Regions from separate parts of the Gordonia sp. DT218 genome, predicted to be linked through region 3. Evidence: riboswitches for the same ligand, from Rfam matches in the RefSeq annotation. Region 3 holds a riboswitch; each other region holds the start of a gene.
What was found. A riboswitch is a leader RNA that binds a small molecule or an ion and turns the genes downstream of it on or off. The one in region 3 is predicted to bind thiamine pyrophosphate.
Positions count from the first base shown of each region.

Region 1: another riboswitch for thiamine pyrophosphate. It lies ahead of thiO (glycine oxidase ThiO); the one in region 3 lies ahead of thiC (phosphomethylpyrimidine synthase ThiC).
Region 2: another riboswitch for thiamine pyrophosphate. It lies ahead of ACPXCG_RS14675 (3-oxoacyl-ACP reductase); the one in region 3 lies ahead of thiC (phosphomethylpyrimidine synthase ThiC).

Region 1 covers NZ_JBNCNS010000003.1:102,570-107,377, forward strand. Annotated here, with positions in the region: gene ACPXCG_RS11950 (NUDIX hydrolase) at 1-80, shown strand, start outside; gene ACPXCG_RS11955 (hypothetical protein) at 55-462, opposite strand; gene ACPXCG_RS11960 (hypothetical protein) at 705-977, shown strand; gene thiE (thiamine phosphate synthase) at 967-1,647, opposite strand; TPP riboswitch at 1,667-1,781, shown strand; gene thiO (glycine oxidase ThiO) at 1,766-2,884, shown strand; gene thiS (sulfur carrier protein ThiS) at 2,881-3,078, shown strand; gene ACPXCG_RS11980 (thiazole synthase) at 3,071-3,853, shown strand; gene ACPXCG_RS11985 (DUF1330 domain-containing protein) at 4,008-4,298, opposite strand; gene ACPXCG_RS11990 (ABC transporter ATP-binding protein) at 4,368-4,808, shown strand, end outside.
Region 2 covers NZ_JBNCNS010000003.1:684,988-689,795, forward strand. Annotated here, with positions in the region: gene ACPXCG_RS14660 (hypothetical protein) at 1-206, opposite strand, end outside; gene ACPXCG_RS14665 (peroxidase family protein) at 206-1,087, opposite strand; gene htpX (zinc metalloprotease HtpX) at 1,294-2,154, shown strand; gene ACPXCG_RS14675 (3-oxoacyl-ACP reductase) at 2,176-2,958, opposite strand; TPP riboswitch at 2,949-3,041, opposite strand; gene ACPXCG_RS14680 (phosphodiesterase) at 3,155-4,102, shown strand; gene ACPXCG_RS14685 (stealth family protein) at 4,066-4,808, opposite strand, start outside.
Region 3 covers NZ_JBNCNS010000001.1:1,422,523-1,427,330, reverse strand. Annotated here, with positions in the region: gene thiD (bifunctional hydroxymethylpyrimidine kinase/phosphomethylpyrimidine kinase) at 1-227, opposite strand, end outside; gene thiC (phosphomethylpyrimidine synthase ThiC) at 224-1,894, opposite strand; TPP riboswitch at 1,884-1,998, opposite strand; gene ACPXCG_RS06605 (GNAT family N-acetyltransferase) at 2,222-2,569, shown strand; gene ACPXCG_RS06600 (siderophore-interacting protein) at 2,651-3,412, shown strand; gene ACPXCG_RS06595 (ABC transporter ATP-binding protein) at 3,552-4,808, opposite strand, start outside.

The DNA of each region.
Region 1 (4,808 bases), on a different contig from region 3:
AACTGCCTCTGCACCCGGCGTTCGGCAACGCGTGGCCGGGACTGCGAGAGCGCATCAGCGCTCTCGACCCCCAGAGCTGATATCCCCAGAGATGATCGGGTCCCGCAGCCGGTTGGCCCCGGCGATCAGGGCGTTGACGTTGGCCTCGTCGCCGGTGGCGCCGTCGCCGTAGGCCCAGCACTGCCGGTCGTCGGCCTCGCAGAGCAGGAATGTCGTCACCGTGCCGCCGACCTCGCGCTGGTGGAGGCTGAGGATCTGTATCGGCGCTCCGATGTCATGGAGCATGGACGTCATCGCACCGATCGGTCCGGCCGCGCTGGCGTGCAGCGTCATGATCCGGTCGGCAAAAGCGATGGTTGCGCGGCAGGTGACCATGTCCTCTCGTCCGGTCTCGATGCTGAACGAGCCGAGCCGGATGGCGCCGGTGGGTGCGTATTCGTCGGTGAATCCTTGCCACGTCATGTCGGCTGCCTCCTCACGCATGCCTCGGGGCAGGGCGCATCCGAATCGGCGAACGAAGGGGTCGGGTGCGAACGGGGCGGGTGCGTCACACGGACAGGGTTGCTGAGAAAGATGAAGGCTGTGCATCTCGTGTCTACGTTTCGGTCGAAGGAAAGGTGACCGACGAGCAGAGAGCGCAACGACCCCGCAGCGGGGGGTCGGTCGATCAGACCCCGCTGCGGCGGGTTACGAGAATGCTCTTCATGCACAACATGATGCCGACCACGATAGACCCGCCCGCCGGGGCGCGGCAACCGGCTTTCGGTCCACTCCGCCAGCGTCGGGTCTTGCGACTGGCGCAGCACACCCCTTCCTGGTGCGACACCCAGCCGTGGCACACGGTGATCACCCAGGGTGACGGCACCGCACGACTGCGGGAGGCGCTTCTCGCCCACGTGGACACCGACGCCCCGGTCAACACCTTCCGGACCACCCGGGCAGACCTGGACGAGGCGGTGTCGTTCGTCAGCGAGTGAGCGCGGTCCGCAGCTCGTGCGCGGCGTCCTGCGCGTCGTCGGCGGCGGTGATCGCCCGGACGACGACGACGCGACCGGCACCGGCGGCCCGGACCTCGGACAGTCGAACGGCGTCGATGCCACCGATCGCGAACCACGGCTTGGGCGGATCGACGGACGCCGTGGCGTGTACGAGATCGAGTCCTGGTGCGGCCCGGCCCGGTTTGGTCGGAGTCGGCCAGCACGGCCCGACGCAGAAATAGTCGACCGCGTCGTCGACGGCCGCGGCCCGCATCTGTACCTCGTCGTGGGTGGACAGCCCGATGGCGACGTCGGGGCCGGTGATCTGCCGGGCGCGGCCGGCGGGCAGGTCGCCCTGACCCACGTGCAGCACGTCGGCCTCGGCGAGGACGGCCAGATCGGCACGGTCGTTGACCCCGAGCAGCGCGTCGTGCCGGCGCGTCAGGTCGCGGAGCCGGGCGAGGATCTCGAGTTCCTCGCGGGCCTCGAGCGTGCCGAACCGCGCCTCACCGGGCGATCCCTTGTCGCGCAACTGGACGATGTCGACACCACCGGCGAGCGCTGCGGAGACGAACTCGATCAGATCGCCACGTTCGCGCCGGGCGTCGGTGCACAGATACACCCGGGCCGATGACAGGCGGGCGGATCTCGGGCCTCGAGTCGGTGTCACGGAGGCAACGGTAGGCTAGGCGTCACGACACGGGAGCCCGGGGTACGACGGGCTGAGAGTGCGGGCCGAACCTCCGCTGACCGTTTGACCTGATCCGGGTAATGCCGGCGAAGGAAGGATGTCCCCCTTGAGCATCGACCGATCTGCACCGAGCATCGACCGATCTGCACCGACACTTGCCGTCGTCGGCGGCGGTGTCATCGGACTGACGTGCGCGCTCGCCGCGGTCGACGCCGGCCACCGGGTCAGGGTCCACGACGCGGGCACCGCCGATCGCGCGGCCTGGGTGGCCGCCGGCATGCTGGGTTCCCTCGGCGAGGGTCACCCCGGCGAGGACGATCTCCTGGCGCTGTCGTCGGCGTCGGTGCGACGCTGGCCGGATCTGGTGGCCCGTTTACGCGATCCGACGGTGATGGCCGCCACCGAGTCGTTGTTTGTCGCGGCGTCGTCGGCAGATGCCGAGTATCTGTCGAACCTCGCCGAGTTCGTCTGGTCCCGCGCGCCGCGGGCGCACGATGATCTCCGGCGGGTCGATCTCGCCGAGATCCGTCGACGCGAACCGGGACTGAGCTCACGTCTGCACGGCGGATACCTGGCGGTGGGGGAGGGTGCGGTGGACAACCGCAGGCTGCTGGGCCGCCTTCGCGACGCCCTCATCGATGCGGGAGCGCAGTTCGTCGACGAGCGGGTGGCCGATCTCGCCGATGTCGACGCCGACCAGATCCTGGTCGCCGCCGGCCTGGGCACACGCTCGCTGGTCCCCGACGTGGCACTCCACGCGGCAAAGGGTGAGATCCTGCGGCTGCGCGGAACGCGATGGTCGGTGGCCCAGCCCGCCCGGGTGATCCGCGCCCGGATGCATGGACGGCAGGTCTATCTGGTCCCCCGCGACGACGGGATCGTCGTCGGCGCAACCCAATACGAGCCGCTGGACGAGAGCGAGGCGAAGCCCGAGGTGGGCGGCGTGACCGATCTGCTCGCCGACGCCGTCGACTTGATGCCGGGATTGCGGACCTATGAACTCGCCGAGGCGGCCGCGGGCCTGCGGCCGTGCACCGCCGACGGACTGCCGATCATCCGGCGCGTCGACGACCGGGTCGTCGTGGCGACCGGGCACGGGCGCAACGGAATCCTGTTGGCGCCCTACACCGCCGACAAGGTTCTCGAACTGCTGACGGATCGCTGGGTCGCTGCAGGCGGACTCAGCAGCACCACGAAAGGAGCTGAGCCATCATGACGATTGTCGTCAACGGCGAGGCGACCGATCTCGCGCCCGACGCATCGGTCGGGGATCTGGTCGCGAAACTGGGGCTCCCCGAGCGCGGGATCGCGGTCGCGATCGACGGTGAGGTGGTTCCTCGTGGCCGCTGGGACCGGACCCTGCACGACGACGCGAGCGTGGAGATCGTGACGGCGGTGCAGGGTGGATAGCCGGATCGCGGCCGTGGCCGACACCCCGTTGCGGATCGCCGACCGTGAGTTGACATCGCGCTTGATCATGGGCACCGGCGGTGCCACCAATCTCGCTGTGCTGGAACGCGCATTGGTGGCGTCGGGGACCGAGTTGACCACCGTGGCGCTGCGGCGGGTGAGTCCCGAGTCCCGGACCGGGATGGTCGAGCTGCTCCGCCGTCTGGACATCGCGATCCTGCCCAACACGGCCGGCTGCCACACCACTGCCGAGGCGGTGCTGACCGCGCAACTCGCGCGTGAGGCCGTCGAAACGCATTGGGTGAAGCTCGAAGTGGTCGCCGACGAGCGCACCCTGCTGCCCGATGCGGTCGAATTAATCGATGCGGCAAGAGCTCTCGTCGACGACGGGTTCGCCGTGCTGGCCTACACCAACGACGACCCGGTCCTCGCCGCGCGGCTGCAGGACCTCGGGGTGGCCGCCGTCATGCCGCTGGGCTCGCCGATCGGAACCGGCCTGGGGATCGCGAATCCACACAACATCGAGATGATCGTCGAGGCGGCGCAGGTCCCGGTGGTACTCGACGCAGGCATCGGCACCGCCAGCGACGCCGCACTGGCGATGGAGCTCGGTTGTGACGCGGTGCTCCTCGCGTCCGCGGTCACCCGCGCCGACGACCCGGAGCGGATGGCGACCGCGATGCGACATGCCGTGATCGCCGGACGGTACGCCGCCGGCGCGGGCCGGATGCCCAAGCGGTTCTGGGCGCAGGCGTCGTCGCCGGCGCGTGCGTAGCCCGTCGACCGGGCCCGATTCCGCGCCGAGCGTGCACAGATCTGCGTCCATCGTGCACAGAATCGTGTCGAGCGTGCGACTGACCACCATGCGGCGCACGGTCGGCGAGAAGCTGCGAACGATCGGCGAGAAACTGCACCCGATGGACGGGGAGTCAGGCGGATTCGACCCGCCACATCTGCGTCCGCGCGACGCACCTGTCGCGACGCCGGGCCATTGCCTGCCGGCGTGAATCCTGCATGTAGGAGCCGAAGGCCGCCTCGTCGGCGAACTCGATGATCTGGGTTTCCAGCGGATGGCCGGCATCGTCGTCGACGTTGCGTACGCGTGTGAGTACCCGGCCCCGGTGCTCGTCGACCAATCGCAGGACATCGTCCTCGTAGGCGTGCAATTCCGACTCCTGGCCGGTGACTGGCCAGAGCAGCACTGTGAACGTCGCCGGCATGCGTACACCCTATGACGACAGGCGGTGTGGAGTACGCGCGGTCCGCGCGGAGATGTCTATGGTCGAGGTGTGCTGACAGTCGAGAAGCTGACCAAGGACTTCGGGCGGACGCGCGCCGTCGACGATCTGTCCTTCCACGTCCGGCCCGGGGTGGTGACCGGGTTCCTGGGCCCGAACGGGGCAGGAAAATCCACGACGATGCGCATGATGCTCGGATTGGATCGACCGACGTCGGGGACCGCGACCATCAATGGTCGCCCGTATCGCGAGCTCGACCATCCGCTGCGGCAGGTCGGCGCGCTGCTCGACGCCGGGTGGGTGCATCCCAATCGCAGCGCCAGGTCGCATCTGCGGTGGATGGCGGCCTCCAGCAGCATCCCAGCGCGCCGGGTCGACGAGGTGATCGAGATGGTCGGTCTCACGTCGGTGGCCACCAAACGCTCTGGCGGATTCTCGCTCGGCATGAAGCAACGGCTCGGTCTCGCCGGTGCCCTGCTCGGCGACCCGCAC
Region 2 (4,808 bases), on a different contig from region 3:
AGTGGCAGGTCACCCAGACCCGCGGCGATGTTGGAGTCGACCTTGCGCGCGAACTGCACGTTCGCGCTGGTGCCGGTGAAGAAGTTGAAGTCCAGAGTCACACTGGGTTTGAGTTGATACTTCACTGGATCGGCGTCGTCGAAGAAGTCCGGATTCGACTGCGTCGGGTCGTTGTTGAGCCCCTGCGACGGGCCGAGGATCTTCATCACGTCGAGCGCGGGCGTGGCACCGTTGAGCTGATAGCGTGGTCGATCATCGTGTGGCCGAAACGGAAAGCAGCGGTGGAGAATTCGAGGGGCATGAACGTCTGGCCGGGACCGGCCGAGTTGCCGTAGAAGCGGGGCCCGTTGGCGAGTGTGTCGATCACCACGGCGAGGTCGCAGACCTTGGCGAGATAATCCTGCACCACCACGTATTGGTAAGCCCAACGCGTCAGCTGGCGTGCCCGGACGTGCTTGCAGGCTGGCGTGCCGGCGACCTGTGCGTCGTAGATCTTGTTGTAGAACAACAGGAACGCGCAGTGCAGTGCGGAGATGTTGGGATTCTCGTCGTTTCGCGAGTCGGCGATTCGGGCGCTGCGGTTCGCCGTGTCACGCGGCACGTCCCGACGGCCTGCGGGGTTGAAGACCACCAGTCTGAGATCGGCGTCGTACAGATCATCGGACTCGGTGGTGGAGCCTGCGGCCAGTGACGGCCCATCGCCGAAAACGCTATCGAGGTCGAGCTGTGGACGACGCCCGTTGCGCAGACTCGCGGTGACCTCGTCCGGGTTGCGTGGGTTCACCGGTTCACCGCGCCCGAGCGTGGAGATGGTCGAGTCGCGGTCGGTGCGGGCGGTGAGGTCATGGTCGATGAACTGACCGAAATAGGTGAAGACGGCCGGGATGCCCGAGTCGTTCGGGTTGGCAACCACGTCGGTGGCCATCGCGTCGCCGAGCTGTTTGAGCGCAGCCAGGGTCTCGGGGGAATTGGGCAGCAGCCGCGACGACGAGTGGGCGGCGTCGGGGAACATGTAGCCGAACGGTGTGGTGAACAGTAGTTCGTCCTGTGTGGCCACCTCCCCGGTGTGACTGAATTTCGTGAACATGGTCGGGTCCTCACGGTGGTGGTCCAGTGGATGTCAGCAACGCTATGGGCGGTAGAAGCCCTGGTCGCGCGTAGTTGACTACCCGAAAGTTCACCGAGGTGTGCGGGCCGCGACGTCGCGCAGGAAACTCTGCCGCCCGGTCGTCCGTTCGGTACATGAAGGACCTGGCGACGGGCGCCGGGTCGAATGCTGAGAACGAGGGACAGATGCACTTCAATGGCCTGAAGACGGCGGCCCTGATGGGGCTGATGTCGGCGATCATCGTCGGGATCGGGGCGCTTTTCCGCAGCCCGACCATCTTGCTGCTGGCGGTGCTGGCGGCGATCGGCATGAATGCCTACGTCTATTTCAACTCCGCGAAGCTGGCGCTGCGGTCGATGCACGCGCAGCCGGTCACCGAGGTCGAGGCGCCGGTGCTGTACCGGATCGTCCGCGAGCTCGCGACGACGGCCCGCCAGCCGATGCCGGCGCTCTACATCAGCCCGACGGAATCGCCGAACGCGTTCGCCACCGGCCGTAATCCCAAGAACGCCGCGGTGTGCTGCACCGCGGGCATCATGCGTCTGCTCGACGAGCGGGAACTGCGCGCGGTGCTCGGCCACGAGCTGTCGCACGTCTACAACCGCGACATCCTGATCTCGTCGGTGGCCGGTGCGATGGCGTCGGTCATCACCGGCCTGGCGAACTTCGCGTTCTTCTTCGGCGGCGGTAACCGTGACGGGAACGGCCCCGGCATCCTGGGCGTGCTGATGATCAGCCTGTTGGGACCGCTGGCAGCCTCGCTGATCAAGATGTCGGTGTCCCGCTCGCGTGAGTACCAGGCCGACGAGTCGGGCGCGGAACTCACCGGTGACCCGCTGGCGCTGGCCTCGGCATTGGCAAAGATCAGCGGCGGGATCGATCAGGCGCCGCTGCCCCCGGACCCGAAGATCGAGTCGCAGTCGCACATGATGATCGCCAACCCGTTCCGCGGCGGGAACGTCGCGAAGATGTTCTCGTCCCACCCGCCGACACCCGACCGCATCGCACGGTTGCAGGAGATGGCGAGGCGGTCGGGCCGGGGGTAGTGGCGTCGCGTAGCCCTGTTCCTAGTCTTTGACCAACCCGCCGTCGACGACAAGGTTCTGGCCGGTGACCGCCCGCGACCACGGCGACGCGAAAAACAGTACGGCATCGGCGAATTCGTCGGGTGTCGTCACTGTTCGCAGGGGCGTGCCCGCGGCGATGGCGTCGAAGACCGCAGTCGGGGTGGCGGCGCTGGCATCGGTGGTGCGGAGGAGTCCACCGGACACCATGTTCACGGCGATCCCGTCGGGGCCCAGGTCCGCGGAGAGCGTTCGGGTCAGGGCGAGGAGTGCGGCCTTCGCGGCGGTGTAGTCGTGGTAGGGGACGACGGGATTCTGCACCAGGTTGGTGCCGATGTTGACGATGCGGCCGAATCCGGCCGCCCGCATGTCGCCGAGGACCGCCTGCGTGGTGTTGAGCGCGGCCGCGACGCTTCCCCGGAACTGGGCGTCGAAGGCCTGCCAATCGATGGTGTCGGGCTTGGCGCGGTCGTCGCCGTTGAATGAGAAGTCGGCCAGCGCATTGTTGACCACGGTGCAGACCGGCGCGCCGAAATGTTCCCGAGCCCGTGCGACGAGGTCGAACACCGCGTCACGGTCGGTCACATCGGCGCCCAGAGCCACCGCCCGCCCGGCGCCGCCGAGTTCATCGACGAGTGCGGCCGCGGCCGACGCGCTGCGGTGAAAATTGATGACCAGCCGGGCTCCTTGTGCGGCAAAAGCTTTGGTGATCGCGGCGCCGAGGCCCCGGGCGCCGCCGGTGACCAGGACGATCTGCTCGGAGACTGCAGGAGCGAGCGCATTCATGTGGACATCCCTTCGCCAGTGCTAACTGGACAGGTTCGGCGGGTGTGGTCTCAGCCGCCGGCGCGGCACCCCGTGTCGTGTTTCATCAGATCATGCGCCCGCGCGAGCACACGACTCAGGCACACACGTCTAGGGTTGGACACAGGCAGGCGCCCAATCGGGCTCTGCACATCGGGCGGGCGGAAGCAGGAGACCGATGAGCAACAGGGGTCCAGACGGTATCCGGATGTCGGAGTACCCCCATCCGTCGCACCTGATCCTGCACCTGAGTGACACGCATCTGGTCGGCGATGCCGGCCCGCTGTACGGCGCCGTCGACAGCGAGGTGACACTGCGGCAGATCCTCGCCGAAGTCGAGGCTTCACACGTGCGCCCCAATGCGCTGCTGTTCACCGGCGACCTCGCCGATCGGGGAGAGGTCGCGGCTTACCGGAAGTTGCGGTCGATAGTCGACGAAGTCGCAGAATCCATTGGTGCGCAGGTCATCTGGTCCATCGGAAACCACGACGATCGAGCGCATTTCCGGTCGGAACTTCTCGACGAGGCACCTTCGGCGGCACCGATCGATCGTGTCTACGACATCGACGGTCTCCGTGTCGTCGCTCTCGACACCTCGGTGCCGGGGAGCCATCATGGCGAAATCGCCGAGGATCAATTGGAGTGGCTTGCGGCCGAACTCTCGGTGCCCGCGCCACACGGCACCATCCTGGCCATGCACCATCCGCCGGTCCCGTGTGTACTCGACCTCGCGGTACTGGTGGAGTTGCGCGACCAGCACCGGCTCGCCGACATTCTGAGGGGCAGCGACGTGCGCTCCATCCTCGCCGGCCACCTGCACTACTCGACCACCGCGATGTTTGCCGGTATTCCCGTCTCGGTCGCGTCGGCCACCTGCTACACACAGGATCTCACCGGTCCGGCGGGGGCCTTACGTGGCCGCAACGGAGCCCAGGGCTTCAATCTGGTGCACGTTTATCCGGAAACCGTCGTCCACTCAGTGGCCCCGGTCGGCGACTACGACACGGTCGGTGAATATGTGAGCCCGGCGGAGACCGAGCGGCGACTGATCGAGGCGGGGGTCCGCATACCCGGCCCCGAGGCAGCCGCTCAGACGGCTTCCCAGGGTGCCGGGATCGGGAAGTAGTTCTGCAAGAAGTGGGTGACCTTGATGGTGCGCACGTCCAGGTCGACGTCGGGTGTGCTGCCATCGTTGAGGCAGAAGAAGTCCATCGACCGCTTCGTCAGGAGTGAATCCATCTGTCGTAGGCCGGATTTCGCTGTGGTGTCGACGTATTTGACCTTGGCCGAGCGCTGCACCACCGCGCGGCCGCTCATGAGCGCGTAATAGTGATAGAGCGAGTTGGTGACCGAGATGTTGGTCTCCGCCCGAAAGGTGCTGGCCGCGGTGGCCGCGAACTCGGCCGGGAACTTTGCCTCCATCTCCGCCATCACGCTCTTGCGCAGCGGCGTCGCCGCATGCTCGAGATGGCGGGTGGTGACCAGGCCGAACCGATCTCTGAGGAGCCCGCGATTCACTCGCGCCGAATTCTCGAATCCGCTGCGTTGATCGTTGTTGGAGCCCAGTCCGATTCGGATCGGTGCCTCGATGAACATGCTCACTCCGCCGGGGGAGAAGAACATCTGCGGGCTCACGGAACGACCGAAGAACATGTCGTCGTTGGAATACAGGAAGTGTTCGGCGAGACCGGGAATGCGGTGCAACTGGGACTCGACAGCCTGCGAATTGTGGGTCGGAAGGACCGACGGATCTGCGAAGAACTCCTCACTGCGCACGAACGTCACCCGCGGATCATCGGCAAGCCATGCAGGTTTCGGCGAGTCGGTGGCGA
Region 3 (4,808 bases):
TGCGCGGCGACCGTCTCCGGTTCGATCTCCTGAAATCCCTGGACGCCCAACGAATTCTGCACAGTCACCGCGGTCACCGCCACGCACGCGTGCAGGCCGAGCAGCGCGAAGGTGCGCATGTCGGCCTGGATGCCGGCACCGCCGCCCGAGTCCGACCCCGCGATCGTCAGGACGCGGGCCGGCGTGACACCCGGTGCGGCGGTCGGCAGTCCGAGGTCGTCGCTCATCTGGCGGGGGAACCGCCGGTCGTCGCCTCAAGCGGGAGGTAGACGTGCTTTCCCGCCTCGACGAATTCCGCCGACTTCGCGGCCATCTCCTCGGCGATCTTGCGGTCGATGTCCTCGGCCGTCACGAGCCCGTTCTCCTCGGCATAGGTGCGGACGTCCGCGGAGATCCGCATCGAGCAGAATTTCGGTCCGCACATGGAGCAGAAATGAGCCGTCTTGGCCGGCTCGGCGGGCATCGTCTCGTCGTGGTACTCGCGGGCGGTGTCCGGGTCGAGCGCGAGGTTGAACTGATCTGTCCAACGGAACTCGAAGCGCGCCTTGGACAATGCATCGTCACGTTCCTGCGCGCCGGGGTGGCCCTTGGCGAGGTCGGCGGAGTGGGCGGCGATCTTGTAGGTGATCACTCCGACCTTGACGTCGTCGCGGTTCGGCAGTCCCAGATGCTCCTTCGGCGTGACGTAACACAGCATCGCGGTACCCGCCTGGGCGATGAGTGCTGCGCCGATCGCCGAGGTGATGTGGTCGTAGGCGGGCGCGATGTCGGTCGCCAGCGGTCCGAGGGTGTAGAACGGCGCCTCCTCGCAGAGTTCCTCCTCGAGCCGGACGTTCTCCGCGATCTTGTGCATCGGGACATGGCCCGGGCCTTCGATCATCACCTGCACACCATGCGATTTCGCGATCTTCGTCAGTTCGCCGAGCGTCCGGAGTTCGGCGAACTGCGCCTCGTCGTTCGCGTCGGCGATCGATCCCGGCCGCAGACCGTCGCCCAGTGAGAACGTGATGTCGTAGCGGCGGAAGATCTCGCACAGCTCGTCGTAGTGGGTGTACAGGAACGATTCCTCGTGGTGCGCGAGACACCAGGCCGCCATGATCGATCCGCCGCGCGAGACGATGCCGGTGACGCGGCGAGCCGTCAGCGGCACATAGCGCAGCAGGACACCCGCGTGCACCGTCATGTAGTCGACGCCCTGTTCGGCTTGCTCGATCACGGTGTCGCGGTAGATCTCCCACGTCAGCTTGGTGGGGTCGCCGTTGACCTTCTCGAGGGCCTGATAGATCGGTACGGTGCCCACCGGGACCGGTGAGTTCCGCAGGATCCACTCGCGGGTGATGTGGATGTCCTTGCCGGTGGACAGGTCCATGATCGTGTCGGCGCCCCAGCGTGAGGCCCACACCATCTTCTCGACCTCCTCGGCGATCGAGCTGGTGACCGCGGAGTTGCCGATGTTGGCGTTCACCTTCACCGCGAACGCCTTGCCGATGATCATCGGCTCGGACTCCGGGTGACGATGGTTGGCCGGGATGACGGCCCGTCCGACGGCGACCTCGCTGCGGACGAGTTCCTCGTCGACGCCCTCGCGAGCGGCGATGTAGCGCATCTCGTCGGTGACGATGCCGGCACGTGCCCACGCGAGCTGGGTCGACGCGCCGTCGATCGCGTCCGGACGGTGCCAGGAATCCCTGGTGGGCGCCAGACCGCGCTCGACGTCGATCGTCGCGGTCGCGTCCGTGTATGGGCCGGACGTGTCGTAGACGTCGAGGTGTTCACCGTTGGTGAGTTCGATGCGTCGTTGGGGAATCCGCAGGTGATCGAGTTCGTGGTAGTGCTTGTGGCTGCCCTCGATCGGACCGGTGGTCACGACGGATTCAGATACGGGTGTTCCCATGATGGCTCCCTACGCCGGCATTATCCGGACAGGTTCGGGCGGTCGGCGACCGCCTGTCGCCATCTCAGCCCCCGGTGATCGTGGGAGCCCCCGCGTTGTGCAATTGTGCGGCCGATCGGCCTATCCGACACCCTACGTGCCGAACGACCTCGGCGACCAGTGCACCCGTACCGCGCGATACTTACCCACGCGAAAGCCTGTGCCGGTTTCCTGATACCTACGGGATCGTAGGGTATGGTTTGTGACCGGGATCACAGATGGTCCCAGGTCCGCTGGTGGGAAGGGGAGTCCTGTCATCGGGTCATCTCCCGATGCGCCGGAGGGCTCATGCAACGGAAACATCGATCTCGGCCACCGCAATCTGCGCAGGCGATCCTGCAGCAGATTTCGCAGGTCGTGCACAACCCGGTCCGCGAGCGGTTCGAGCTGTGGGTGGCCGGCGACCTCGTCGGCGTCCTCGGGTACAGCACCGACTGCGTGGACGGCAAGCGGACGATCACCATCCTGCACACCGTTCTCTACGACGAATACACCGGTCACGGACTCGGCACACGTCTGATGCGCGGTGCCGTCGACTACGTCCGCGGCCAAGGCGCCCGACTTCGGCCGGTGTGCTCGTTCACCAAGAGCTATCTCGACGCACATCCCGGGCTGGTGCCGCTCGCGCCGGCATGATCCTCCGCGGGAAGGAAGTTGGACAGTTAGCGTAGGCTACCCTGAGAGCGAATGCCTGTTCTCCGAGGAGGGGTCGTCCAGATGGCGGAAATGACGAAGTCGAAATCGCGCGGCTGGCAGGGGGCCGTCCTCAAACTGTTCGGTGCCGACGACTACGAGCTCACGGTCACGAGCAACGAGAGGATCACCGACGAGTACATCCGACTGGGGTTCACCGGCGGCGGCCTGCTCACCGACCGTCCGGTCCATCCGACCATGTGGGTCCGGATCTGGTTCGAGAACAAGCACGGCAAGCTGCATCAGCGCGCCTATACCCTGGTCGACCCGGAGCCGGCGACCGATTCGTTCTACCTCGAGTTCGCGATGCACGACGGCGCGGCGACCCGGTGGGCCGAGGCCGCGGAGCCCGGGGAGACGATCTCGTCGACCTTCATGGGGTCCAAGTTCGCCATCCCGGAGCCCGCGCCGGCCGGCTGGCTGATCGCCGGGGACACGGCCGCGCTGCCCGCGATCAACTCGCTGCTCGACGCGATCTCGGTGTCGGCGAATCCGTCGACCCCGGCCACCGTCTGGTTCGAGTACGCGCACGAGTCCGACAAGTCGCTGCCGTTGCGGCTTCGCGACCAGGACACCGTCAACTGGATCAAACGGGACCGCGGTGGAGACGCCCTCATCGAGGCCGTTCGCGATGCGGCGTTCGACGCGACAGGCCATTTCGGCTGGGTCGCCCTGGACATGAAGGCCACCCGGGCGGTGTCGGCCTCGTTCAAGAACGACTACAAACTCGGCAAGGCGGGTGTGAAGGCGCAGGCGTACTGGCGAGCGGGCGCGCCCGAATCCTGAGCGAATGAACGGTCGTCGGGCCGCTACCAACCGAATGTGCTCGGGCGCTCCACAAACCGGGCCACAAATCGGGCCATCAGTGGTGTCGCCTCACCGTTGTCGAGTTACGAGACGCGGTGGTTGTCTGACGTCGTGGGGGTCATCGGTGAGTCCTCATGTCGGTTGAGATTGTCTGCGGTGGATGTTCGGCCGGACCGGAATGGTCATCGTGGCCCGGGCGCTGCGCATGGAAGGTGTCCCACAGCCGCGTCAATTCGCCTCCCGCACGGATGAGTGTGTCCGGAGGGCCGTGTTCGGTGATGACGCCTTCGGAGATGATCGCGACGGAATCCGCGGTGAGCGCCTGGGAGAGTCGATGTGCGATCACCAATGTCGTGCGTCCCGCGGTTGCCGCCAACGCCGCCCGATCGAGGTCGGCGGCCTGGTCGCTGTCGGCCTCTGCCGTCGCCTCGTCCAGGATCGCGATCTCGGGGTCGGCGAGCACCAGACGGGCCAGCGCGACCTGTTGCGCTCGAGCCTCGCCGAGGCGGAACCCGCCCTCGCCGACCACGGTGTCGATCCCCGATGGCAATGACCGCACCCACCCGTCGGCACCGACGATGGCCAACGCCTCGAAGGCTTCCGCGCGGGTGGCGGCCGGCGCTGCCAGACGGAGATCGTCGATGAGCGGTCCGGCAAACACGTGTACCTCTTGGCTGATGGTGAAGACCTGTGCGGCAGCCGGTTTGAGTATCTCTCCGTGGTCGCACGCGAGGGTGCCGTCGATCAGGCCGCCGACCGTCGACTTGCCGGCGCCGCTGGCGCCGACCAGCGCGAGTCGATGGCCCCGGGGAATGTCGAGGTCGAGACCACGGAGAATCGCATGATCCGGTGTATAGCCGAAGTGGATGTCGCGCAGTGTCAATCCCGCCTGGCTGACCGGTGAGACCGGTGTGTCGACGTCGGAATCCTCATCGGGTGCCGACGACTTCGTCTCGACGACACCGACCAGTCGGGTGAGACCGGCGCCTGCCAGCTGCAACTCCGCGGAACTGTAGAGGATCATCCCGATCGGGTTGAACAGGCGATGGAAGAGCAGAGCGGCGGCGGTCGTCGCACCGACCGTGACGGCGTCCGTCGACACGAGCCAGAAGCCGATCGAGAGAATCGCTGCCAGACCGACGAACTCGGCTCTGTTCACCCGGCCGACCAGGCGGGTGAACAGGGTGAACACCGAGACCGCGAGGTCCCGGGTGCGCAGCGAGGCCTCCTCGATACGGTCGAGCTCACGGTCCTGCAGGCCGTAGGCAAGGACGGTGTCGCGACTGGTCGCCGACTCGACGACGGCTTGTGCGCGTTCGGCCGCGGCGGCGCGTTCCGCGGCGTAAACGGGTGCCGAACGGGGGACGTACCACCG